One region of the Mesorhizobium sp. B3-2-1 genome, then DNA from elsewhere that is predicted to be linked to it. Evidence: riboswitches for the same ligand, from Rfam matches in the RefSeq annotation. Region 1 holds a riboswitch; each other region holds the start of a gene.
The links. Region 1 has a riboswitch for cobalamin ahead of FJW08_RS13600 (aromatic ring-hydroxylating dioxygenase subunit alpha). Riboswitches for the same ligand answer to the same signal wherever they lie in the genome.

Region 1 (7,904 bases):
TATCCGCGCAGCTACCAGGACTCCAATGGCGACGGCATCGGCGACCTCAAGGGCATCATCGGCAGGCTGCCCTACATTGCCACCCTTGGCGCGGATGCCATCTGGATCTCGCCGTTCTTCAAATCGCCAATGAAGGATTTCGGCTACGACGTCTCGGATTATTGCGACGTCGACCCGATGTTCGGCACGCTGGCGGATTTCGACGCCCTGACGGCGGAGGCACACCGGCTGGGTCTCAAGGTGATGATCGACGAGGTGCTGTCGCATACCGCCGACATCCACCCCTGGTTCAAGGAAAGCCGCTCCAGCCGCGCCAATCCGAAGGCCGACTGGTATGTCTGGGCGGACGCAAGGCCCGACGGCACGCCGCCGAACAACTGGCTGTCGATCTTCGGCGGCTCGGCCTGGCAATGGGACACAAGTCGCCAGCAATACTACCTGCACAATTTCCTGGCCGAGCAGCCCGACCTCAACTTCCACAGCCGCGAGGTCCAGGACGCGCTGCTCGACGTCACCCGCTTCTGGCTGGAGCGCGGCGTCGATGGCTTCCGCCTCGACACGATCAATTTCTACTTCCACAGCCAGGGACTGGAAAACAACCCGCCGCTGCCGCCGGAAGAGCGCAACGACCAGACGGCGCCGGCGGTCAACCCCTACAACTACCAGGATCATATCTACGACAAGAGCCGGCCGGAGAACCTCGCCTTCCTCGAGCGTTTCCGGGCGCTGCTCGACGAGTATCCGGCCACCGCCGCGGTCGGCGAAGTTGGCGATTCGCAGCGCGGGCTGAACGTGGTCGCCGCCTATACCGCCGGCGGCAAGCGCGTGCATATGTGCTATTCCTTCGACTTCCTGGCGCCGGAAAAGATCAGCGCCGCCAAGGTCCGCTCGGTGCTGGAAGCTTTTGGCAGGGTGGCCAGCGACGGCTGGTCGTGCTGGGCGTTTTCCAACCATGACGTGATGCGCCCGGCTTCGCGCTGGGCCGCCGACGAAGCCGACCCGACCGCTTATCTCAAGGTCATCTCGGCATTGCTGATGTCGTTGCGCGGCTCGGTCTGCATCTACCAGGGCGAAGAACTCGGGCTCGGCGAGGCCGATCTGCGCTTCGAGGACCTGCAGGACCCCTATGGCATTCGCTTCTGGCCCGAATTCAAGGGCCGTGACGGCTGCCGCACGCCCATGGTATGGGATGGCAGCGCCAGGAATGGCGGCTTCTCCCAGGCAAAGCCCTGGCTGCCGGTGCCAGCCAAGCATCTGTCAAAGGCGGTCAACGTGCAGCAAGGTGACGAAACCTCGCTGCTCGAGCATTACCGGCGCTTTCTTGCCTTCCGCCGCGCCCATCCGGCGCTGGCCAAGGGCGACATCACCTTCATCGAAAGCCAGGGCGACACCGTCGCCTTCACCCGCCGGGCGGGCAATGAGGAGGTCGTCTGCGTCTTCAATCTGGCTGCCGCGCCGGCGAAGGTTGACCTCGGCAACCGAACCCTGCAACCTTTGGCGGGACACGGGTTTTCCGGGCAGGCGAGCACCGGCTCGATCGAACTCGGCGGTTACGGCGCCTGGTTCGGGCGCATAGGCTGAAACATCTGAGGAATCACTGGAGGAAATCAATGGCCGATGTCAATTTGAGGCAAGTGAAGAAGTCCTACGGGAATCTCAACATTCTCCACGGCATCGACCTCGACATCAAATCGGGCGAGTTCATCGTCTTCGTCGGTCCGTCGGGCTGCGGCAAGTCGACCTTGCTGCGCTCGATCGCCGGGCTCGAGGAGATCACGTCGGGTGAACTCAGGATCGACGGCCAGGTGGTCAACGACGTGCCGCCGTCGAAGCGCGGCATCGCCATGGTGTTCCAGTCCTACGCGCTCTATCCGCACATGACCGTCTACGACAACATGGCCTTCTCGATGAAGATCGGCAAGGAAAGCAAGGCCGAGATCGACAAGCGGGTGCGGCAGGCCGCCGAAATCCTGCAGCTGACCAAATATCTCGACCGCCTGCCCAAGGCGATGTCGGGCGGCCAGCGCCAGCGTGTCGCCATCGGGCGAGCCATCGTGCGCAATCCGAAGGTGTTCCTGTTCGACGAACCGCTGTCGAACCTTGATGCGGCACTGCGCGTCGCCACGCGTATCGAGATCGCCAAGCTCAAGGAATCGATGCCCAACACGACCATGATCTATGTCACGCACGACCAGGTCGAGGCGATGACGCTGGCCGACCGCATCGTCGTGCTGAAGGACGGCCACATCGAGCAGGTCGGCACGCCCATGGAGCTCTACAAGAACCCCGGCAACCTCTTCGTCGCCCAGTTCATCGGCTCACCGGCCATGAACATCCTGCCGGCGACGGTCGACAGGACGGGCGACCCAACCATCATCAGCCATGTCGGCGGACGCAAGGCGACGGTACCGATCGCGACGCCTGCTTCGGCAAAGGGAGCGGCGGTCAGCTTCGGCGTGCGGCCGGAAGATCTCGCGATCGCCAGTGGTAGCGACTATCTGTTCGAGGGGACGGTCGATTATCTCGAGCAGCTCGGCGAGGTCCAACTGGTCTATATCGACATCGGCCGTGCCGACCTGCCGCTGGTGACCAAGTTGCCGGGCAATGTCGAGGTCAAGCGCGGCTCGACGCTGCGGCTGACCGCCAATGCCGGAGACCTTCATATCTTCGATGCGGATGGACGGTCGTTCGCGCTGCACGAAGCGGAAGCAAAAGCCGCCTGAGACCACAACCTGTCTCGACGACGCAAAAAGAGAGCGGCGGGCAAGCCCGCCGCTCTCTTTTGTATATCACCACGGCTGGTTAGTTGTTGCCGAAGAGATTGCGATCAGCACCCTGATGCGCCGGCTTCTGCACGTCGCCGGACGAATTGAGCAGCTTGTAGACGGGCGAGTCGCTGTTGCGGATCGAACCCGTATGCGACGTATCGACGTTGACGGTCGCCTGCTTGTTGATGTCGGTGCCGCCAACGTTGTCGTTGCCGGCATAGGCGCCGCCAGCGGCAATCAGAAGAGCGGCGGCGGTAAGAACAATCTTTTTCATTTTTTTACTCCGATATTTTCGAATTCAAGGGACGGGCTGAGCGCGCCGTCCCTGCTTGACGAGATGTTAGTTGTTGCCGAACAGGTTGCGATCGGCGCCGTGCTGGACGGGCTCCTGGTTGGCAGGAGCCGACTTGTCGACCGAAGCGGTGTACGAGTTGTCCACCGCGGCAGCAGGCTGGTTGGCACCGTTGGAGCCATAGTTGTCGCTGGCAAAAGCGCTGCCGGAAATAGCCAGAACGGCGGCGGCGGCAATAAGGATCTTGTTCATTTTAGACACTCCTGAATTTCTTGAATTCCACCGGACCGGCGGGCAAGCCCGCCATCCGTGCGGATAGGCCGTTAGCGGCCGAAGAGGTTGCGATCGCTGCCCTGAGCAGGCGCCTGAGCAACCGGCTCCGACGTCTTGGTGGAGGTCGAAGCGGTGTACGAGCTGTCCACGGCTGCTGCGGGCTGATTGGCGCCGTTCGAACCGTAATTGTCGCTACCAGCGAAGGCGCTGCCGGAAATCGCCAGAACGGCGGCGGCAGTGAGAACAATCTTTTTCATTTTGGGTACTCCAGTATTTTTCCGTCCGTCTAGCGGCGTGTCTTGGGATTAAAATCGCGTCGTTCGGACAGCCCCGATGTGGGAGAGCCCCCCGGCCGTTTCCAATCACGAAGTTGTTCAGCGTGGACCATGACCCCACCACTTGAAATTGTACCAGGGCTTTCCAAATCCGCTCTTTTTCTTCGTGATATCAATTGGTTATCTAAAGCCAACGCCTCGATCATCAACTGTGTCGGAGGCTCGGCGTTCACACGGTCTTGCACGCACCGTCAACAGAAACGAACCGTTCGGTTCGATTTTAGACTCTGCTAATAGTCACTTTTTGAAACCGTTAACCTTCTCGCCCGCGGCAAAGGGGTCGAAAACGGTGCCGGCGCGTCTGGCGACGGAGTTCGATTCCAACGGCTACGACCCTGTCACGACGATCCAGCGTGCGTGTCGCGCCGCATGGATGCGATGTCGCTTTCGTGCCGATGTCGCAAAGCCTGTCGTGATTAGATCAGGCATCTCAGGTGCCGCTGCGTGACGATGGAGCGGAGAATTGGGAAGCCGGTCAGATTCCGGCGCTGCCCCCGCAACGGTGGTGGAGTTCAAGTCGCAACGGGAGACCACTGGGCGAAGGCTTGGGAAGGTGTCGCGATGGTCCGCAAGGACAACTCCAGAGCCCGGAAACCAGCCCGAGATGGCTAGAACTCGACTGATCGCGGTGGGCGGTCAAGAGGCGGATGGTGTTTGTCCGGCTTTTCGCCGATCTGCGTCCAGTCCTTCCTCAATCACCACCAGTTCAGTCCTTGAAACTGAGGACAGGACATGGACGCGCGCAACGACATGCTGAGGCTCTTGAACAGCCGCAAACAAGGCTTTTCGCTGGAACAGCCCTTTTACACCGACCCGGACTACTTCAAGCTGGACATGGAGCTGATCTGGTATCGCGACTGGTTGTTCATCGGCCATGATTGCGAATTGCCCAAGCCGGGCAGCTTCATCACCGTGCAGATCGGCGATTATCCAGTCGTGCTGGTGCGCGATCAGCAGGGCAAGATCAACGCCTTCCATAATTCCTGCCGCCATCGCGGCAGCCGCGTCTGCAACACCGACAAGGGCATGGCCGCCAAACTGGTCTGTCCCTATCACCAGTGGACCTACGAGCTCGACGGCCGGCTGCTGTTCGCCCGCCAGATGGCCGATGGGTTCGACAAGAGCCAGTTCGGGCTGAAGCCGGTCGCCTGCGAAAGCGTCGCCGGCTATGTCTTCATCTGCCTGGCCAAGGAGCCCGCCGACTTCGCGCCGATGCGGGCGATGATCGAGCCCTATCTGAAGCCGCACCGGCTCAGCGAGGCCAAGATCGCCTTCGAGAGCACGATCATCGAGAAGGGCAACTGGAAGCTGGTCTGGGAAAACAACCGCGAATGCTATCATTGCGCGGGCAATCATCCGGAGCTGTGCAAGACCTTCCCGGAAGCACCGACCGTGACCGGCGTGCAAGGGGCCGACAGCGATCCGGAGATGCTGGCGCACTGGGCGAAATGCGAGGCTGCTGGCCTACCCAGCAAATTCCGCATCGACCCGGCCGGGCAATACCGCGCCACCCGCGCGCCGCTGCTGCGCGATGCCCAGAGCTACACGATGACCGGCAGGCGGGCGGTGAAGAAGAACCTGTCCGACAGCGTCTCGGGCGACCGGATCGGCACGCTGATGCACTATCACTACCCGACAACCTGGAATCATATCCTCATCGACCATGCCGTCACCTTCCGCGTGCTGCCGGTCAGCGCCACGGAGACGGCGGTGACGACCAAATGGCTGGTACACAAGGATGCGGTCGAGGGCGTCGACTACGATCTCGCCGAACTCACCCATGTCTGGACCGAAACCAACGACCAGGATCGCCGCATCGTCGAAGAGAACGCCTTCGGTATCCTATCGCCCGCTTACGAGCCCGGCCCCTATTCCGAGCTGCATGAGGGCGGTGTGATCCAGTTCGTCGACTGGTATGCCCGCTTCATCGGACCGCGCCTTGCCGAAGGTGGCCGGCCCGCGCTGCGCAGCGTCGCATGAGAGGCTGAGGGATGAATGCGATGACCGACCTTGGCCTTTATCGTCATCTCGACCAGATGGCGCCCTGGAACGACAGGCTGCAGGTGCTGGAAGTGACCGGCGTCAGCGACGAGGCGCCGGACGTGAAGACCTTCACCTTCCGGTCCGACAACCAGACCTGGTTCCGCTATAAGCCAGGCCAGTTCGTGACGCTGGAACTGCCGACGCCGGACGGATCGCTGATGCGTACCTATACGCTGTCGTCCTCGCCGTCGCGGCCGTTCTCGATCGCGGTGACGGTGAAGGCGCAGGCGGGCAGCGTCGGCACACGCTGGATGTTCGATCACCTGGCGCCGGGCTCGCACGTCAAGGCCTATGGACCAGGCGGCGACTTTTCACTGCACAGCCATCCGGCGGCGAAGTATCTGTTCGTCTCGGCCGGTTCCGGCGTGACGCCGATGATGTCGATGCTGCGCTGGCTGAACGACTGCGCGCCATGGACCGATGTCGGCTTCGTCAACTGCGCGCGGCGCCCGGAAGAGATCATCTTTCGCAAGGAGCTCGAGCTGCTCGGTGGCCATATGCCGGGCCTGTCGCTCGGCTTCATGATCGAGGAGCGGTCGAGCCGCGAGGGCTGGTACGGCCATATGGGCCGCATCGACGCCATCCGGCTGCCGCTCCTGGCACCCGATTTCCGCGAACGCGAAATCTTCTGCTGCGGCCCAGATCCCTTCATGCGCGCCGTGCGCGGCATGCTGGAAGCCGCCGGCTTCGACATGACAAAGTACCATCAGGAGAGCTTTGCCGCACCGACCGTGGAGGAAATCCCGGCCCCGTTCGCGGCGCCGGCGCAGGACGGTGTGGCTGTCCCCGTCGAAGCCGCGACGCCGATCCGCTTCGCGCTTTCGGATGTCGACGCCGAATGCGTCGCCGGCCAGACCGTGCTGCAGACGGCGCGTGCCTCGGGCGTGCGGATACCGGCGGCCTGCGAATTCGGCCTGTGCGGAACCTGCAAGGTGAAGAAAGTCTCCGGCAGCGTCGAGATGAGCCACAATGGCGGCATCCTCGATCATGAGGTCGACGATGGCTTCATCCTGGCCTGTTGTTCCAAGCCACTGTCGGCGCTGGAAATCGAGGCTTGATGCCGAACTGATCGCAGAAATGGTCGGCACAGCTTGCCTTGCCGGGATATCGTTTTCGAATCCTTCTTCGGCCGTCGCGGCAATTCCGCCGATGGGACGATCAGGCGACGGTCGCCACCTATGGCGCATTGCCTTTCCAGCTGGTCTCGGCGACCTTTTCGGCGATCGGCTGAGACGAAAGCGACATCTGTTCGCCATGGCTATGATGTCTGGCCCGCCTGCAGCCGTCGAAACAAGGTTCTTGCGTCCGCGAGCCTGATCCCGGCAAGCATCAAGGCCGACAGCGACGTGCCGTGCAATCTGTAACGGTCGTTCAACCGCCAGGTTAGAACGCCCTTAACTGCTCGCTGCTAGAACTCACCGATACTGGTCGTTCTGGTGATGAAAGCCGTTTGCATGAATGCGCCGCTCGCTGCTCAGGGCAAGCTGGCAAGCTTGAAATCCAGCAAGGTTGTATTTCGACTTGTCGGGCCGGTTGTCGCAACACTGTCGATCGCCATTTATGCGATCGTCGTCTCGCTCTTCGTGGTGCCGAGCAATGTCGACGTGTCCTGGCTGCTGACGGTTGGCGACCGTGTCCTCGACGGCGAACGTCTTTACGTCGATATCGCCGAGGGCAATCCACCTTTTTCAACCTGGCTCTATCTGCCTTTCCTCGCCATGGAACGCCTGACCGGCCTGTCGGCGGAATTTTGGGTGAGTGTGGGCGTGGCGGCGCTCGCGGCTGCTTCAGTCTGCTTTTCGGCTCGTATTCTTGCGCGGACCGACGAGGTTCTGAAGCGGTGCGTCTGGATCATTCCGGCGGCGGTGTTTGTCGTGCTTTTCCTGTTTCCGCCGGATTTCGGCCAGCGCGAGCAGATTGCCGTAATTGCCTTGCTGCCGTGGCTGGCGTTGCTTTCGGCACGTGACCGAACGGTGGATTTTCGTACCGGCAGCACCGCCGAACGGATCGTCGCCGGTGTCGGGGCCGGTATCTTCGTGATGATCAAACCACCCTACAGCGTGCTGGCCCTGGCGCTGCCGGCCCTTGTGATTGCACTACAGCGACGCTCATTGCGTCCGCTTTTTACAACGGAGAGTGTCGTCGGCGGTATTCTGACCGTTGCCTATCTGATTGCACTTGCTGTTTTCATGC
Region 2 (7,904 bases), on a different contig from region 1:
TGCCCTTCTGGGTGACGACGTGGATCAGCACCGGACCCTTGCCGTTATCGCGGACATTTTTCAGGACCGGAATCAGATGCTCCAGATTGTGACCGTCGATGGGGCCAATGTGATAGAAGCCGAGTTCCTCGAACAAAGTGCCGCCGGTGACGTAGCCGCGCGCGTGCTCGACCGCGCGGGTGATGGCTCGATCGGCCCGCTTGCCGAGATAGGAGGTCAGTTTCTTGCCGAAGTCGCGCAAGCCGATATAGGCCTTGCCGGAAGCCAGGCGCGCCAGATAGGCGCTCATCGCGCCGGTCGGCGGCGCGATCGACATGTCGTTGTCGTTGAGGATGACGATGAGGCGGGCATCGAGCGCGCCAGCATTGTTCATCGCCTCATAGGCCATGCCGGCCGACATGGCGCCGTCGCCGATGACTGAAATGACATTGTTGCGACCACCCGAAAGGTCGCGGGCGGCGGCCATGCCGAGACCCGCCGATATCGATGTCGAGGAGTGGGCGGCGCCGAACGGGTCGTATTCGCTCTCGGCCCGACGGGTGAAGCCCGACAAGCCGCCTTCCTGGCGCAAGGTGCGGATGCGGTCCCGGCGTCCGGTCAGGATCTTGTGCGGATAGGCCTGATGGCCGACATCCCAGATCAGCCGGTCATCGGGTGTGTTGAAGACATAATGCAGCGCCACCGTCAGTTCGACCACGCCAAGGCCGGCACCGAGATGGCCCCCGGTGCGGGAAACGGCGTCGACCAGTTCGGCCCGAAGCTCGGATGCCAGCTGTGGCAATTCGCTCTCGGCCAGCGTGCGCAGGTCGGCCGGGACGCGAACCTTGTCGAGAAGCGGCGTATGCGGCGTTGCGTTCACGTTGGGCCCAGACTTTCTTTTCTTCGGCGGGATAGGCCGCCGGCCGGCGAAAGTAAATGCGTGTCGGTAACGCGGATAGTCAGTCCCTCACCGCTCAGCCTTCCGGCAGCGGAATGAATTCTTTCTCATCGCCGGGGACGATATCGAAGCGGCCGGTCTTCCATTCCTGCTTGGCCTGCTCGATGCGCTCCTTGGACGAGGAGACGAAATTCCACCAGATGTAGCGCTTCGAACCGAGCGAGGCACCGCCGAATAGCATGAAATGCGCACCCGTCGGCGACGATATGACGATCTCGTCGCCGGGACGGAACACCAGCAGCCGTTCCGCCGGAAAGACGTCGCCTGAAATCGAGACCTCGCCCTCCAGCGTGTAGATGGCGCGCTCTTCCGCATCGGCCGGGATCTTGACGCTGGCACCGGGCGCAAGCCGCAAATCAGCGTAGAGCGTTTCGGAATCCGCCCGCACCGGAGACCGCAATCCTTGGAAATCGCCGATGACGACACGGCCGCTAACACCCTCGGCATCGATCTCTGGAAGCCGCAGCGCAGCTGTGTTCTCGAATACCGGCGCAACCTCTTCCTTGCCGTCCGGCAGAGCCAACCAGGTCTGCAGGCCGGAGATCGACATCGGCGCGCCGCGCAATTCCTGCGGCGTGCGCTCGGAGTGGACGATGCCGCGGCCTGCGGTCATCAGGTTCACGTCGCCGGGCTCGATCACCATTTCGGTGCCGAGCGAATCGCGGTGCCTGATCTTGCCGTCGAACAGATAGGTCACGGTCGACAGGCCGATATGCGGGTGCGGACGGACATCGAGCGCCTGGCCGGCGCGCATGATGGCGGGACCCATTCGATCGAAGAAGATGAACGGCCCGACCAGGCGCCGCTTGGCGGTCGGCAAGGCGCGGCGCACCTCGAAGCCGCCAATATCCTTGGCGTTCGGGATGACCATCAGCTCGATCTGGTCGCTGGCGAAGGCATCGCCGGCCTCAGGGTCTTTCCCCGGGAAGAAGCTCATGAACTCTCCTGGTCAGCGGTCAGTGGGCGCTTTGGGCATATCAGGCGAACCGGATCGCCGCCTTTGCTCTTAGTTTAGCCGCCACCTCTTCGCGATTGCGCGGATGCTGGTGGGTTTCGAGCGAATCGAGAAGCTCGCGTGCCGATGCCGCGATGGCGTCGACCGCGTGATCAAATGCATGCTGGTTCTTGGCGGAAGGCCGCGTCGTACCGCTCAGCTTGCGGACAAACTGGAGTGCCGCGTCGCGGACTTCGTCATTGGTTGCCGGCGGATCAAAATTGAACAGGGTCTTGATGTTTCTGCACATCGCTTCCGTATCTCCTCTTGTCCGTTTCAATCGGGACGAACTGTATCCTCGATCATGATCGTGTCCAAAAATCGGTAAAGCTGCTCGGCTCCCTAGTCCGCGTCGAGCGGCTCGGTTCCAACCGGCTTGCCGTCGCGCGACAGCCTGATCTTCTCGACCTTGTCCTCAGCGGCCTTCAGCAACCGGTCGCAATGCATCTTCAGCGCCTCGCCGCGCTCGTAGATCCGGATCGACTGGTCGAGCGGCACGTCGCCACGCTCCAGATCATCGACGATCTTCTCCAGAGCGTCGAGTGCCTGTTCGAAGCTCATCGCCTTGACGTCTTCGTTGATCTCACCAGTCATCATTCATCCTTTCATCAGTCGCCCGACATGGGCGGCGACCGAAAATGCCAATCCCTGCAGATCGTAGCCGCCCTCGAGCAGGCTGACGAGCCGGTTGCCGCCATGGCGTGCGGCGCGCTGCATCAGCTGGCCGGTCGCCCAGTCGAAATCGTCCTCGGTCAGATTGATTTCCGCCAGCGGGTCGCGATGGTGCGCGTCGAAGCCAGCCGAAATGATGATCAGGTCGGGCGCGAAATTGTCGAGTGCCGGCAGCACGCGCGACAGGAAGGCATCGCGAAACACCTCGCTGCCGGTCTGCGGCGCCAGCGGCGCGTTGACGATGTTGCCGGCGCCGGTCTCGCTCTTCGCGCCGGTGCCGGGATAGAGCGGCATCTGGTGCGTCGAGCAATAGAGCACCGAGGGATCGTCCCAGAAAATATCCTGCGTGCCGTTGCCGTGATGCACGTCCCAGTCGACGACGGCGACACGCTCGGCGCCATGCTTCTTCTGTGCATAGCGGGCAGCGATTGCCGCCGTATTGAAGAAGCAGAAGCCCATGGCCGTGGTCTTTTCCGCATGGTGCCCAGGTGGCCGGGCGGCGACGAAAACATTGTCGGCGCGGCCCGCAAAGACGTCGTCGACGGCGGCGTTGGCGGCGCCGATCGCCGTGGTCGCGGCCTGCCAGCTCTTCGGGCTGGCGGTGGTGTCGGCATCGATGCGGGCAATGCCTTCGTCGGGGATGGCGGCGCGGACACGCGCGACGAAATCGGCGGGATGCGCGTAAAGGATGGTCGCCTCGTCGCCTTGCGGTGCCTCGACGCGGTCGAGCGCGGCGAAAGCTTCGTCGTCGAGCACACGTTCGATGGCGCGCAGGCGGTCGGGCCGCTCGGGGTGACCGGGCGGGGTGATGTGTTCGAGAAAGATCGGGTGCGTGTAGAGACGAGTGGCCATGTCCCTCTATCTAGTGCCCCGGCGCGGCGATGGCCATGCGTTGCGGCCTGATCGCTGGGGAAAATCGAACCTGCGTCCATTCATGTCGCTGCGGGCATTGGCGTCGCCGGCCATTCGGCGTAAGACTGCTGCTACTGCCTGGTGCCCGCGAAAGCGGGAGAATCGGGAACACGGTTTGATACCGTGGCGTGCCCAACGCTGTGAGGGGGACTGCGCCGGTAAGTGCCACTGTCGATGACGGGAAGGCACCGGACGTGGGTTGATTCCGAGCCAGAAGACCGGCCTGGCAGGCATCGTCATCCGCATGGTCAGGCGGATGATATCAGAGCGGCGTGCGCCTTCTTGGACGCACAAAGTACGCTCTGAGAATTTGAACTGCTGCAATCGCAAGGGGACAAGCGATGCCGGAAGACATGACCGCTGCAATGGGCGATGGATTTGACCAGATTGCGCGCGACGCGGTTTACCGCGCCATGTTCACGCGGCGCGACGTGCGTAGCCATTTTACATCGGAGACGATCGACGACGAGGTGCTCGCGCGGCTGCTGCTTGCCGCCCATCACGCGCCGTCGGTCGGCTTCATGCAGCCCTGGAATTTCATCGTCATTCGCGATGCCGCGCGACGGGGGGAGGTGCGCGACCTGTTCTTGGCCGCCCGCGAACAGGAACTGCCGGCAATCGAGGCAGACCGGCGGGCGCTCTACCGCAAGCTCAAGCTCGAAGGCATCTGCGAAAGCGCGCTGAACATCTGCATCACCTGCGACCGCGAGCGCTCGAAAGGCTCGCCGCTAGGGCGCTGGCACAATCCGGAAATGGATCTCTACAGCACGGTCTGCGCGGTGCAGAATTTCTGGCTGGCGGCACGCGCCGAGGGCGTTGGAGTCGGCTGGGTCAGCATCATCGAGACGCAAGCGCTGAAAAGCCTGCTATCCATCCCCGGCCACGTGACGCCGATCGCCTATCTCTGCGTTGGCCGTGTTTCCGAGTTCGCGCCCAAACCCGACCTCGAAACGCATGGCTGGGGCCGACGGCTGCCGCTGCCCGACCTGATCATGAGCGAGACGTTTTGCGGCCAGGGTGAGGCCTCGCTCAAATCCACGGTGGCCCGCCTCAACACCGTCGCCGCTGCGCCGGCAAACCCCGCCGATCAGCGCGTCGCGCCGGCCGTACCCCAGCGCGAACCGTCGAAGGTGGAGAGCGCCTTGTCCTTGAGTTCCCGGAACTTTGACGAGGCTTCGGCGAGCCGGGCGTCCCAGGCGGCATCGGGGACCTGGCCCTCGATGGTCTTGAAATAGACCTGCATCAGGCAGGCAATGGCGAACGGCTCGATGAAGGCCGCCTTGAAAGCCCAGGCAAAGACGATGGCCAGAACGAAGGCCCAACCGGCGAGCTGACCGGGCATGACGTAAAGAATAGCGGCTGCCGGCGCCAGCATCAGCAGGAAGATGACGAAGGAGACGCTCCACATGATCACCGCCAGCCAGATGGCGTTCTTGACCATGGTCTTGCCGTTCTGGGCGTAGAGCACGATGCCTTGCCGCGCGGTCTCGAAGGGCGAGGACGAATTGATGCGGATGTTGTAGCCGAGAATGATCTCATCGACATAGGTCAGCGACAGGCGGATCACCGTGTTGAGGAACGAGACCAGGCCGCTCAGGCCCGGAATGGGCAGGAAAGCCGCGATGCCGCCGAGCAGGCCGGTGATGGCGCGGATAGCGCCCTTGACTAGTTGGTCGACGACGAAAAGGATGTTCGCCTCGGCAAAACGCTCGGTCACAATCTCTCTTGCGTAGGCGATCTGGTTCTGGCCGTCGGGAACGTCATGGCCGTCGATCAGATGAACCATGACGGCGATGTGACCCGCCTTGACGACGTAAAGGATATATTCGCGGATCCAATAGACGGCGATCGAGACGAGGCCGAAACCGACCACGCCACCCCACATGGCGATGGACAACGGTCCATCAGGATCGGTGGAGATATGGCCGATGCCATAGCCGACGGAGGCGCCCGTGCCGGTGGCCATGATGTAGGCCAGCGTGATGCCGAAATAGACGATCATGCGAAAGACAATGAAGGGCCAGGTCCGCATCATGATGGACACCGACCTGCCGATATCGAAATCCCACATGCCCGAATCTCCCCTCAGAGATGGCTGTGGAGGATGCGCTCAAACCGGCTATTGTCAATTGCAGGCGGCGGCGGGAGGCGCCACGGTGGCTCAGTTTGGCCGCGCTTCCGGCTTCTCGAGCAGGCCTTCAAGCAATTGCTTGAAGGCTGCCACCACCTTCCTCGACGTCGCTTCGGGATCGTTCGAGTTGGCGATCCGCTGCGCGGCCTGGCTGCTCGCCCCATTGATCAGCCGCGCCGCGGTCTCGGGATCGAGGCCCGGCACGACCATCCCCTCCTCTTGCAGCACGGTCAGATGATCGGTCATTGAACCGACGCAGGCATTGGCATTCGACCACTGTGCCGGATCGCCCAGCACCGCCGGACCGTCCCGGAACATGATGCGCTGGATTTCCGGCTCGAGCGCCATCTCGATATAGGTGGTGCATTCGTCGACGAAATGCTGCCAGCGGGTCGGCGCCCTCGACGCGACCTCGTTCACCCGCGCCGCCATTTCAGCATCGATTTGCGCGACAACCGCCTCGAGCAGTCCCTTCTTGTCGCCGAAGTGATGATAGAGGGCGCCGCGCGTCAGTCCGGCCGACGCGGTGAAATCGTCCATCGACGCTTCGGCGTACCCGATGGTGCCAAAGGCTTGGCGTGCCGCGGCGATCAGCTTGGCGCGTGTCTCCGCGATCATCTCCTTGCGTGGTCGATGCATGTCCTGGCCTTATCTACATACGCCCCGTATGCCAATTGACATACGGGGCGTATGGTCTATTTAACACTCATACGTCTCGTATGTAATCGTCGAATCGCTCCTTGTCGAGGAACAGGATCATGCAAAACCCCTATTCGGAAATTTTTCGCACTCCCGGAGCCAAGGACTTTGCCGCCGCCGGCTTCATGGCGCGCCTGCCGATCGCCATGGCGCCGATCGGCATCGTGGCGATGTTGTCGCAGACGCGTGGCGAATACTGGCTGGCGGGTGCGGTTTCCGCGACATTCGCCTTGGCCAATGCTTTCCTGGCGCCGCAGATATCGAGGTTGGTCGACCGCCTCGGCCAGACGCGGGTTGTCGTACCCACCACCATCATCTCCGTGCTCGCATTCGCGGCCCTGATCGCATCGGCCAACCGGGACTGGCCGGTATGGACGCTGTTCGTGTCGGCACTGCTGGCGGCGGCAATGCCAAGCATGCCGGCCATGGTGCGGGCGCGCTGGACCGAGATTTTCCGGGGCCGGCCCGAGATGAATACCGCCTTCGCCTTCGAGTCGGCGGCGGATGAACTGGTCTATATCGCCGGCGCATCGCTGTCGGTGGGCCTCAGTGCCGCGCTGTTCCCGGAAGCGGGCGTGCTCGTCAGCACGCTGTTCCTCGCCCTTGGCTCGACAGCCTTCATCCTGCAGCGTTCGACCGAACCGCAAGTGCGACCGGTGGACCATGGCTCAACGGGCTCGGCAATCCGCCGGGGGCCGGTTCAAATCATCACCTTCGCCATGATCTTCATCGGCGCGACTTTCGCGACGACGGAGGTGAGCACGGTGGCGATCACCAAGGAATTCGGCCAGCCGGGCGCCGCAAGTCTCGTCATCGGCGTCTATGCGCTGGGGTCCTTCGTGCTCGGCATCATCATCGGCGCGCTCAACCTGAAAGCACCGCTGCAGCGCCAGCTCGCCATCGCGGTCGCTTTGGTCACGCTCGGCACGCTGCTGCCGCTTACCGCCGGCACCGTGCCTGCGCTCGCGCTGACTGTCTTCATCAGCGGCGTGGCGATCTCGCCGACCTTCATCACCGCCTTCGGCCTGATCGAACGGCATGTCCCTGAAACGATGCTGACCGAAGGCATCACCTGGGTGATGACCGGCATCGGCATCGGTATGGCGCTGGGCTCTTTCGCCGCCGGTGCGGTGGTAGACGCGTTCGGCGCCCAGAGCGGGTTCTGGGTTTCGGTGGCGTCAGGCGTTATCGCACTGATCACGGTGCTGCTCGGCCAGCGCAGCCTCGCCACCCACGGATGCGAGCTGGAAGGATGCGAGGCGGCAATCCCGGCCGAATGACAGCCAGGATTTGTCGAGCTCAGATAATCTCGGTCTTGGCGATGTGAATGCCAAACCCTTCGAGGCCGACATAATGGCGTTCGCGCGAGGCGATCAGATTGATCGAGGAAATGCCGAGATCCTTCAGGATCTGTGCACCAAGGCCGATCTCACGCCATTCGCTCTCGCGCCGGCGCGCCTCTTCATGATCCTCGCGATCGCCCGGCGCCGGCCGGTTGCGCTCCTGGTGAGCGACGCCGACCGAGCCCTCGCGCAGATAGACGATGACACCGCGCTTGC
Region 3 (7,904 bases), on a different contig from region 1:
GTTGGGATTGAGCGTTGTCCTGGCCCGTATCATGGTGCGGATTGCGGTGAACCAGAGTACGGCGACGGTGAACAGTGCCACCCAGCCGGCGGCGAACAGAATGTCGCCCAGGAGGTCGCCGATCCAGGGCAAGGGATAGAGCATGCCGAGGATGATGCTGATCGCGATCGCGGCAGCGTAGATCACCGGCGGCCACGGTATCACCCCAGGCTTCGGTTCGGTCCCAGGCTTCGGCTCGATCATTGTGTCCCTCCCTCCGTCATCTTGTCGTCGGTCTTGGCGGTGCACGTTGCGGCAAGATCGGACAGATGCGCCCTGAAGTCGGCAGTCTGGTCGTTGTCGAAGAGCCGATCAAGAGAGCCTTCACCTTGAAGCGTATCGAGCATGCAGCCGCAATAGCTCGAACAGAAGGTTGCGTTGCGCATCTGCTCGCACGAGCGCTGGCAGGTTTTCAGGAAATTGACCTGCGGAGGCTCGACCTGGGCCGGCATCACTTGTGAGAACAGCCAGACGCAACCGATCAGCAGCGGCTGGTGGATCAGGTAGAAGGCCAGGCTGTGGCGGCCGATGAAGACCAGCGGATTGGCCCAACGGCCGGGCACGAGGCTCGCCAGGCGTGCCCGTATGCCGGAAGCGGACGCCAGTTTCGTCACCGCAATGCCCCCAAGCACCGCGCCGAACCAGGGGAACAGCGGCACGTAGTCGTTGGAACGCGGATTGACGGCGGAAAGGCCGATCCACCACAGCCAGGGGTGATCGAGGTCCTCGAAGCGCAGGTAGACGGGCGCGGCGATGACGAGCGCGGCGACGACAAGCGTCAGCAGCGCCGGCAGGCGCAGGAAGGCGAGGCCAAGCAGGCTGGCGAGTGCGATCTCGTGCAGGATGCCGAAGAAGATGAATCCGTCGGGCGTGACGATGCGGGTAACGACCGAGATGGTGATCGCAGCACCTGCGACCATGGCGAACCGCTTCCAGAAGCCGTTCCAGCGGATTTGCCGGCCATGCGCGAGATACAGGCTGACGCCGACCAGGAACAGGAAGGTCGAGGCGATGCAGCGGGCGTAGATCTTCCACCAGCCGAAGGCGGTGAGACCGGGATCGGTGTAGCCGAAGAATTCCAGATCCCAGGTGAAATGGTAGCTCGCCATCGCGATCAGCGCGACGCCGCGCAAAATATCGATCGCGGCGATGCGCTTCGATGGCTCCGGAGCGGGTGCGGTCGGCGTGTGGATGCTCATGGTCTCGCGATCTGATTCAACCCCAACAAGACGACTATCACGGTTGCACCGGATAGAAGAAGACCGGTCGCCCTTGGCCCGGGCCGCGCGGCGGGTCCGCGCCAGCCACCGGGTTAGGCCACTGCGGGAAAGCCTTTGACCGGCTTCGCTTTTGCCGGATGTGCGTCGGTTTCCTCTTAATGGGCCTGAAATGTCCACGGCAGATTTGACGTCGCGATTCTGCTTTGGGGAAGCAATGTCCACGCATGTGCGCCATCCGATCTGGCTTCCGGCCCTCAAGGCCGCGGATGCGCGCACCTTCGCCTCGCTCTACGCGGTGGAATCCTTCGCCCGCGCCATGGTGTCGAGCGTCATACCGATCCAGGCCTACGAGATCCTCCACAACGAGCAGATCGTCTCGATCCTCTATACCGTCGTTTCCATGCTCGGCCTGTCGGTGACCTTGTTCATGCCGATGCTGATCCGCCGCTTTGCGCGGCGCTGGGTCTACACGGCAGGCGCCTGCCTGCTCGCCATCGGCTCGCTGTTCTTCGTCACGCACACGCTCGCCGGGCAACTGGCCGGCATGCTGTGCCGGGTGATGGGTGCCAGTGCGCTTTCGATCACGCTCAACCTCTACATCATGGACCACATCCGCAAGACCGACTTCATGCAAGCCGAATCGCTGCGCATGGCGTGGTCGATGGTCGCCTGGACGGGCGGGCCGACGCTCGGCATCTTCCTTTACGCGCATTTCGGCATCTACGCCGCGCATGGCGCGGTGGCGGTTTTCGCCATGGCCTTGCTGGCGCTGTTCTGGACGTACCGGCTGGGCGACAACCCGTCGATCCGCCCCGGCAAGACGCGGCCGGCCAATCCGCTCGCCAATATCGGCCGCTTCGTGGCACAGCCGAGGCTCAGGCTCGCCTGGCTGATCGCCTTCGGCCGATCCTGCTTCTGGACGACGTTCTTCGTCTATGGACCGCTGTTCATGGTGATCACCGGCGAGGGTGAACTGGCGGGCGGCCTGCTGGTCTCGGCCGGCAATGCGCTGCTGTTCATGGCGATCTTCTGGGGCAAGGCGGGAAAGCGCTTTGGCGGCCGCCGGACCATGACATTTGCCTATTTCGCCATGTCGGCGACGCTGCTGGCCGCCGGTGCCGTGGGCGAAACCGTACCGCTGCTCACCGGCGCCTTCCTGTTGTGCGGCGCCTTCTTCACCATCGCACTCGATGCGCTGGGTTCGACCGCCTTCATGCGCTCGGTGCGCTCCTATGAGCGCGCGCAGATGGCGGCGGTCTACCGCACCTATCTCGACTTTTCCGAACTGACGCCGCCGCTGGTCTATTCGGTGGTACTGGCCTTCTTCGGACTGGGATCGGTGTTCGTCACGCTCGGCCTGCTGGCGGCGTTTTGCGGCTTCATGACGTGGCACTACCTGCCGAAGTCTCTGTAAAAATCAGGGCGAAAGCGCCGTATGGCGCTCGCGTACCCAATTGTGGAAACGATGCAAGTCGTACTCCTCGGGCATCAGCACGCCGGCTGTATGACGCATCGAGCGCAGGCCTTTCTGGTTGACCTCGCAGATCGCGGCATCCTCCTCCAGCACCTGCGTGCCGAAGGCGACGATGTTGTCGATATCGGTCTCGGCGAGCGCCTCGGGCGCGAACAGCCATTCAGCGGTCAATTCGGTCTGTTCCGGACCCAGCGGCACCAGCCGCACGGTCCTGACATAGTCGACATGGCCGACGATGAACATCGAGGGCAGGCTGCTGGCGTAAGTCTGGCCGGCGGTGCGTTCCGCCTGCGTCAAGCCCGGGAAGACCGGCCCATGCGTCTGCCCGTCACGCGACCATGTTTCAGCCCCGGCGCGCAGGCCTCCGGAAAACTCCGGCGCATCATTGGCGGCATGGCGCGCCCATTCGGGATCGTCATGCCGGCTCATCAGACCGCGGCCATAGATGGGCACAAGCCGCGACAGGTCCTTGTGGACGCCCGGGCAGTGCAGGCACTCGTTGAAGTTCTCCCAGAAAATCTTCCAGTTGCAGTTCATGACCTTGCGCAGCACATGGCCCGACACCAGCGTGTCCAGCGGCCAGTTGCCGAGGTCGCCGGAGGCCGGGTCGAAGGATGACTGCGCCGAGCCGGCGGCATCTTCAGCAAGATTGACGAAGACGAAGCCCCGCCACACCGAGAGTGCGACGCGATAAAGCGGATAATCGGCCTTGTCGAAGCCATCAGGCAGCGACTTCGATGGCACGCGCACAAGGTCGCCGCGCAGCGAATAGGACCAGGCATGATACGGGCAGGTGATCAGCCGCGCCTTCAGCCGTCCTTCGCTTTCCTGGCAAAGCTGCGAGCCGCGATGCCGGCACGTGTTGTGGAAGGCACGCAACGCACCGGTCTCGTCGCGCAGGACAAGAATTTCCTGCGTACCGACGCGGAAGGTGCGGAATGCCAAAGGCTGGGCAAGGTCGGCCTCGCGGCAGACGAGCAGCCAGTCTCTGTACCAGATGGCGTCGAGATCACGCTGATAGTTCTCCTGGTCCCAATAGGCCGATGAGGGCAGCGACGGCTCGCTTCGGGTCAGGCCGTTATAGGGCTCGCGCTCGCTGGCATCGGGCTGCATGGCTGGCTTCCTGTGCGGGTTGCCAGCCGACACCCGGCCATGGAGTTTGTCAATCAGGACGGGATGGGAGCGGCTTTGCCGATACGACGCTCCTGCGCTGGCGGCTGTCGGAATTTGGTTTGCCGCGCGCGGCGAATTTCCCTATAGTCACCAGCGTCGTCGGTTCCTTTTTGGAGCCAAGAGGGAATGCGGTGCGGACAGGAATTCCTGTCTAATGCCGTGGCTGCCCCCGCAACTGTGTGCGGTAGTCCTCTCCATATGCCACTGAAGGTTTTCCTTCGGGAAGGTGGGGAAGGGCGCTTATCCGCGAGCCAGGAGACCTGCCGGCGACAGGAAACTGACTTCGATGCCCTCGGGTGGAGGGCGAAAGGACAAGACATGACTACCGCTTCCGTCTCCCTCGGCGCCTCCGTCTCCTCGCAGTCGCGCCTCATGCAGCTCGCGCTCGCGGCGCTGCTCGGCATCTTCGTCGTCGGCTTTGTCGGTTTCTCGCATATCGATGCGGTCCACAATGCCGCCCACGACTATCGCCACTCGATGGCGTTTCCCTGCCACTGACGAGGATCTGACATCATGAATCTGTTTCGCAACGTCGTGTTCGTCGCGGCGATCGCGGGGCTCGTGGCCGGTGTCGTTCTCGCCTGCATGCAGGCCTATGCGACAGTGCCGCTGATCCTCAAGGCGGAGGTCTACGAAAAGGCCGGCGGCGGCCATCACCACGACCATGGCGCGGCACCCGCCGCAACCGATACCAGCGCCGTAAGCACGGTCGCGCCCGCTGGGAATGCGATGAGTTCTGCCGCGCCAGCAGCCGTCGAAGCCAAGACGCCGGCGGAGGAAGACGAAGCCTGGGCGCCGGCCGACGGTTTCGAGCGTTTCGCCTTCAGCGTGGTTGCCAATATCGTCACCGGCATCGGTTTCGCGCTGGTCCTGGTCGCGGTTTCCGAGTTTGCCGGCGGCATCGGCAATTGGCGCCAGGGCGTGTTCTGGGGGCTGGCCGGCTTTGCCGTGTTCACGCTGGCGCCTGGCCTCGGCCTGCAGCCGGAACTGCCGGCAATGCCGGCGGCCGATCTTCTTCCGCGTCAGATCTGGTGGACGGCAACGGCGGCGGCGACCGCCATCGGCCTTGGCCTGATCGTGTTTCGCAGATCGCTGCCGTTGACCATTCTCGCCGTCTTGCTGATCGTCGCCCCGCATATCGTCGGCGCGCCGCAGCCCGACAGTTTCGAAACACCGATCCCGGAAGGCCTGCACCACCAGTTCGTGGTGGCGGTGACGGTGACCAATCTGGTGTTCTGGCTGGTGCTCGGCGCCGTCGTCGGCGTGGTGCGCAGACGCTTCACCGGCACGGCGACCAGCCTGCGCGACAGCTTTGCCTGATCGCCGCAAGCTGACCTTCATCATCGGTGGCGCGCGCTCCGGCAAGAGCGCGCACGCCGAAACCCTGGTGGCGGCATTGCCCTCGCCATGGGCCTATATCGCCACGGCGCAAGCCTATGACGACGAGATGCGCGAGCGCATCGCGTTGCACCGCTCGCGGCGCGGCGAAGGGTGGTCGACCATCGATGCGCCACTCGACCTTGCCGAAGCGCTGGAAGCCTTGCCGGATGATCAGCCGGTGCTTGTCGACTGCCTGACGCTGTGGCTGACCAATCACATGCTGGCCGACCACGACGTGGACGCGGCGTGCCGACGGCTGGCCTACGTGCTGTCGCGGCCGCGCGGACCATGGATCGTGGTATCGAACGAGGTCGGGCAAGGTATCGTGCCCGACAATGCGCTGGCGCGGCGTTTTCGCGACGACGCCGGCCGGCTCAACCAGCGGGTCGCCGCGGTCGCCGACACGGTGCTGCTGATGGTGGCGGGGCTACCGCTCAAGGTGAAGTGAAATGACTGACATCGACGACAAGGATGAAGAACGCCATCGCGCCAAAATGGCCAAGCGCAAGGCGGTGCAGGACGCCGAGGTTGCTGGCAAGACGATCGAGAAGGGGTTGCTGATCGTCAACACCGGTCCCGGCAAGGGCAAGACCACGGCCGCCTTCGGGCTGGCGCTTAGAATGCTCGGCTACGGCAAGCGCGTCGGTGTCGTGCAGTTCATCAAGGGCAGATGGCACACAGGCGAGAAGGACGCTTTCGCCGCCTTTGGCGACCGGGTCGTCTGGCACGCCATGGGCGAGGGTTTCACCTGGGAGACGCAGGATTTGAAGCGCGACATCGCGGCCGCCGAGGCTGCCTGGGCCAAAGCGCGGGAATTGATCGACGATCCCTCGATCAGCCTTGTCGTGCTCGACGAACTCAACATCGCGCTGCGCTACGATTATCTCGATCTCGACAAGGTGGTAGCGGCGCTGAAGGGCCGGCGCGAGGGCCTGCATGTCGTCGTTACCGGCCGCAACGCCAAGCCAGCGCTGATCGGGGCCGCCGATCTGGTCACCGAGATGGGCGTGACCAAGCATCATTTCTCGGCGGGCGTGAAAGCTCAGCAGGGGATCGAGTTCTGATTGTTCACCAACCGGAGGCTGTTCATTGGAGCAAGCAGTAATCGTCTATCTTCTTCTCAGCGACGGTCAGTTCGGAACGCCACAGGAACGAGAAACCATTATCGCTCTTGAGCAGAGACTGGAGCAAGCTGTCGGGAACGCATCCGCAGGCGAGTTTGATGGCGATGAATTTGGTGGGGGCAAATGTGTCCTCTACATGTATGGACCGGATGCCGAACGACTTTTTGCTGTCATCGAACCCGTGCTCAAATCTTCTCCTGCAGCTACCGGTGGCTATGCGATCAAAAGGTTCGGGAAGGCAGCAAATCCAAATGCAAAAGAGGCCCGTGTTAGCTGGTGAGGCAGTTCGCAACCGCTCCGGACGATCACACTACAAAAACAACCACCGAGACCAGCCCAAACAGGCCAATCAGCAGATAATCGGCGACTCGATAGAGGGTTAGCGCCCGCCTTATGTCGAGGCTGTCGGCTTCGCGCCGGCCGCCTTCGCCCATGAAAATGTCGTCCACCACCACGCCGCCATAGCTGCGTGGCCCGGCGAGCGCCAGGCCAAGCGCGCCGGCCATCGCTGCTTCCGGCCAGCCGGCATTGGGCGAGCGGTGTTTTTTCGCGTCGCGCCGTACCGCCTGCCAGGCATTGCTGGGGTCGGTGCCCTTAACCAGGAAAGCCGCCAGCACGATCAGCAGCGCCGTCAGCCGTGATGCCGGCAGGTTGATCCAATCGTCGAAGCGCGCCGCCGCCCAGCCGAAGGCCTCGTGGCGTGGGGTGCGGTGGCCGATCATCGAATCGGCGGTGTTGGCCGCCTTGTAGGCGGCGCCGCCGGCCAGCCCGCCGACGCCGATCCAGAAGGCTGGGGCGACGATGCCATCGGAAAAATTCTCCGCCAGGCTTTCGATCGCGGCACGGCAGACGCCGGCGCGATCCAGCGTTTCTGGATCACGGCCGACGATCCGCGAGACGGCGGCTCGGCCCATGTCGAGGCCTCCACTGTCGAGCGCGTCGGCGACGGCTTCGACATGTTCATAGAGGCTCTTCTGCGACAGAAGCGATGTCGCCAGAAGGACGGCAATGATCCACCCCAAGGGGACGAACCAGAGTAGAACAAGCTGCACGCAAAGACCTGTTAGCGCCGGCATCAGCACAATGACCAAAAGCGCCTGGACACCGCGTTGACGACGCAGCGCGTCGGGATCAGTGGCGCGGTTGAGGCTTAAGTCGAGAAAGGATATGAGCCTGCCGAACCACGTCACCGGATGGCCGATGGCGCGAAACAGCCAGTCGGGATAACCGAGGGCGAATTCGACAACCAATGACAGGAAAGCGATCAGGACTGACATGAGGCTTCTTGAAGGAGCGGTGGACCATGGTGGAAGTCTTGGCCGGGCAAGGGCGCTTTTCCCCAGTGCCGTGCTGCCTTTCGTCGACCTCTCGACCGGTATCAATCCGCACTCCTACCCGCTTTTCGACCTGCCCGCCACCTCCCTGTGGCGATTGCCGGAGGCCGCGCGTGGGCGCGAACTGATTGAGATCGCGGCCAAGACATATGGCGCGCCT

Region 2: another riboswitch for cobalamin. It lies ahead of bluB (5,6-dimethylbenzimidazole synthase); the one in region 1 lies ahead of FJW08_RS13600 (aromatic ring-hydroxylating dioxygenase subunit alpha).
Region 3: another riboswitch for cobalamin. It lies ahead of FJW08_RS22740 (CbtB domain-containing protein); the one in region 1 lies ahead of FJW08_RS13600 (aromatic ring-hydroxylating dioxygenase subunit alpha).

The regions. Positions count from the first base shown of each region.
Region 1 is NZ_VFTI01000011.1:50,725-58,628, forward strand. It holds gene FJW08_RS13575 (alpha-glucosidase family protein) at 1-1,581, shown strand, start outside; gene ugpC (sn-glycerol-3-phosphate ABC transporter ATP-binding protein UgpC) at 1,611-2,723, shown strand; gene FJW08_RS13585 (DUF680 domain-containing protein) at 2,803-3,042, opposite strand; gene FJW08_RS13590 (DUF680 domain-containing protein) at 3,109-3,312, opposite strand; gene FJW08_RS13595 (DUF680 domain-containing protein) at 3,384-3,590, opposite strand; cobalamin riboswitch at 4,084-4,286, shown strand; gene FJW08_RS13600 (aromatic ring-hydroxylating dioxygenase subunit alpha) at 4,401-5,648, shown strand; gene FJW08_RS13605 (hybrid-cluster NAD(P)-dependent oxidoreductase) at 5,669-6,769, shown strand; gene FJW08_RS13610 (hypothetical protein) at 7,166-7,904, shown strand, end outside.
Region 2 is NZ_VFTI01000016.1:46,313-54,216, forward strand. It holds gene dxs (1-deoxy-D-xylulose-5-phosphate synthase) at 1-859, opposite strand, end outside; gene FJW08_RS17705 (pirin family protein) at 954-1,874, opposite strand; gene FJW08_RS17710 (DUF2277 domain-containing protein) at 1,915-2,181, opposite strand; gene FJW08_RS17715 (exodeoxyribonuclease VII small subunit) at 2,274-2,525, opposite strand; gene FJW08_RS17720 (histone deacetylase family protein) at 2,529-3,455, opposite strand; cobalamin riboswitch at 3,578-3,757, shown strand; partial or broken gene bluB (5,6-dimethylbenzimidazole synthase) at 3,929-4,435, shown strand; gene FJW08_RS17730 (hypothetical protein) at 4,603-5,586, opposite strand; gene FJW08_RS17735 (TetR/AcrR family transcriptional regulator) at 5,677-6,285, opposite strand; gene FJW08_RS17740 (MFS transporter) at 6,405-7,625, shown strand; gene ribB (3,4-dihydroxy-2-butanone-4-phosphate synthase) at 7,645-7,904, opposite strand, start outside.
Region 3 is NZ_VFTI01000024.1:30,013-37,916, forward strand. It holds gene FJW08_RS22720 (isoprenylcysteine carboxylmethyltransferase family protein) at 1-243, opposite strand, end outside; gene FJW08_RS22725 (DUF1624 domain-containing protein) at 240-1,238, opposite strand; gene FJW08_RS22730 (MFS transporter) at 1,474-2,673, shown strand; gene FJW08_RS22735 (aromatic ring-hydroxylating dioxygenase subunit alpha) at 2,677-3,846, opposite strand; cobalamin riboswitch at 3,990-4,189, shown strand; gene FJW08_RS22740 (CbtB domain-containing protein) at 4,225-4,404, shown strand; gene FJW08_RS22745 (CbtA family protein) at 4,420-5,226, shown strand; gene cobU (bifunctional adenosylcobinamide kinase/adenosylcobinamide-phosphate guanylyltransferase) at 5,219-5,734, shown strand; gene cobO (cob(I)yrinic acid a,c-diamide adenosyltransferase) at 5,736-6,350, shown strand; gene FJW08_RS22760 (hypothetical protein) at 6,376-6,690, shown strand; gene cbiB (adenosylcobinamide-phosphate synthase CbiB) at 6,716-7,687, opposite strand; gene cobD (threonine-phosphate decarboxylase CobD) at 7,686-7,904, shown strand, end outside.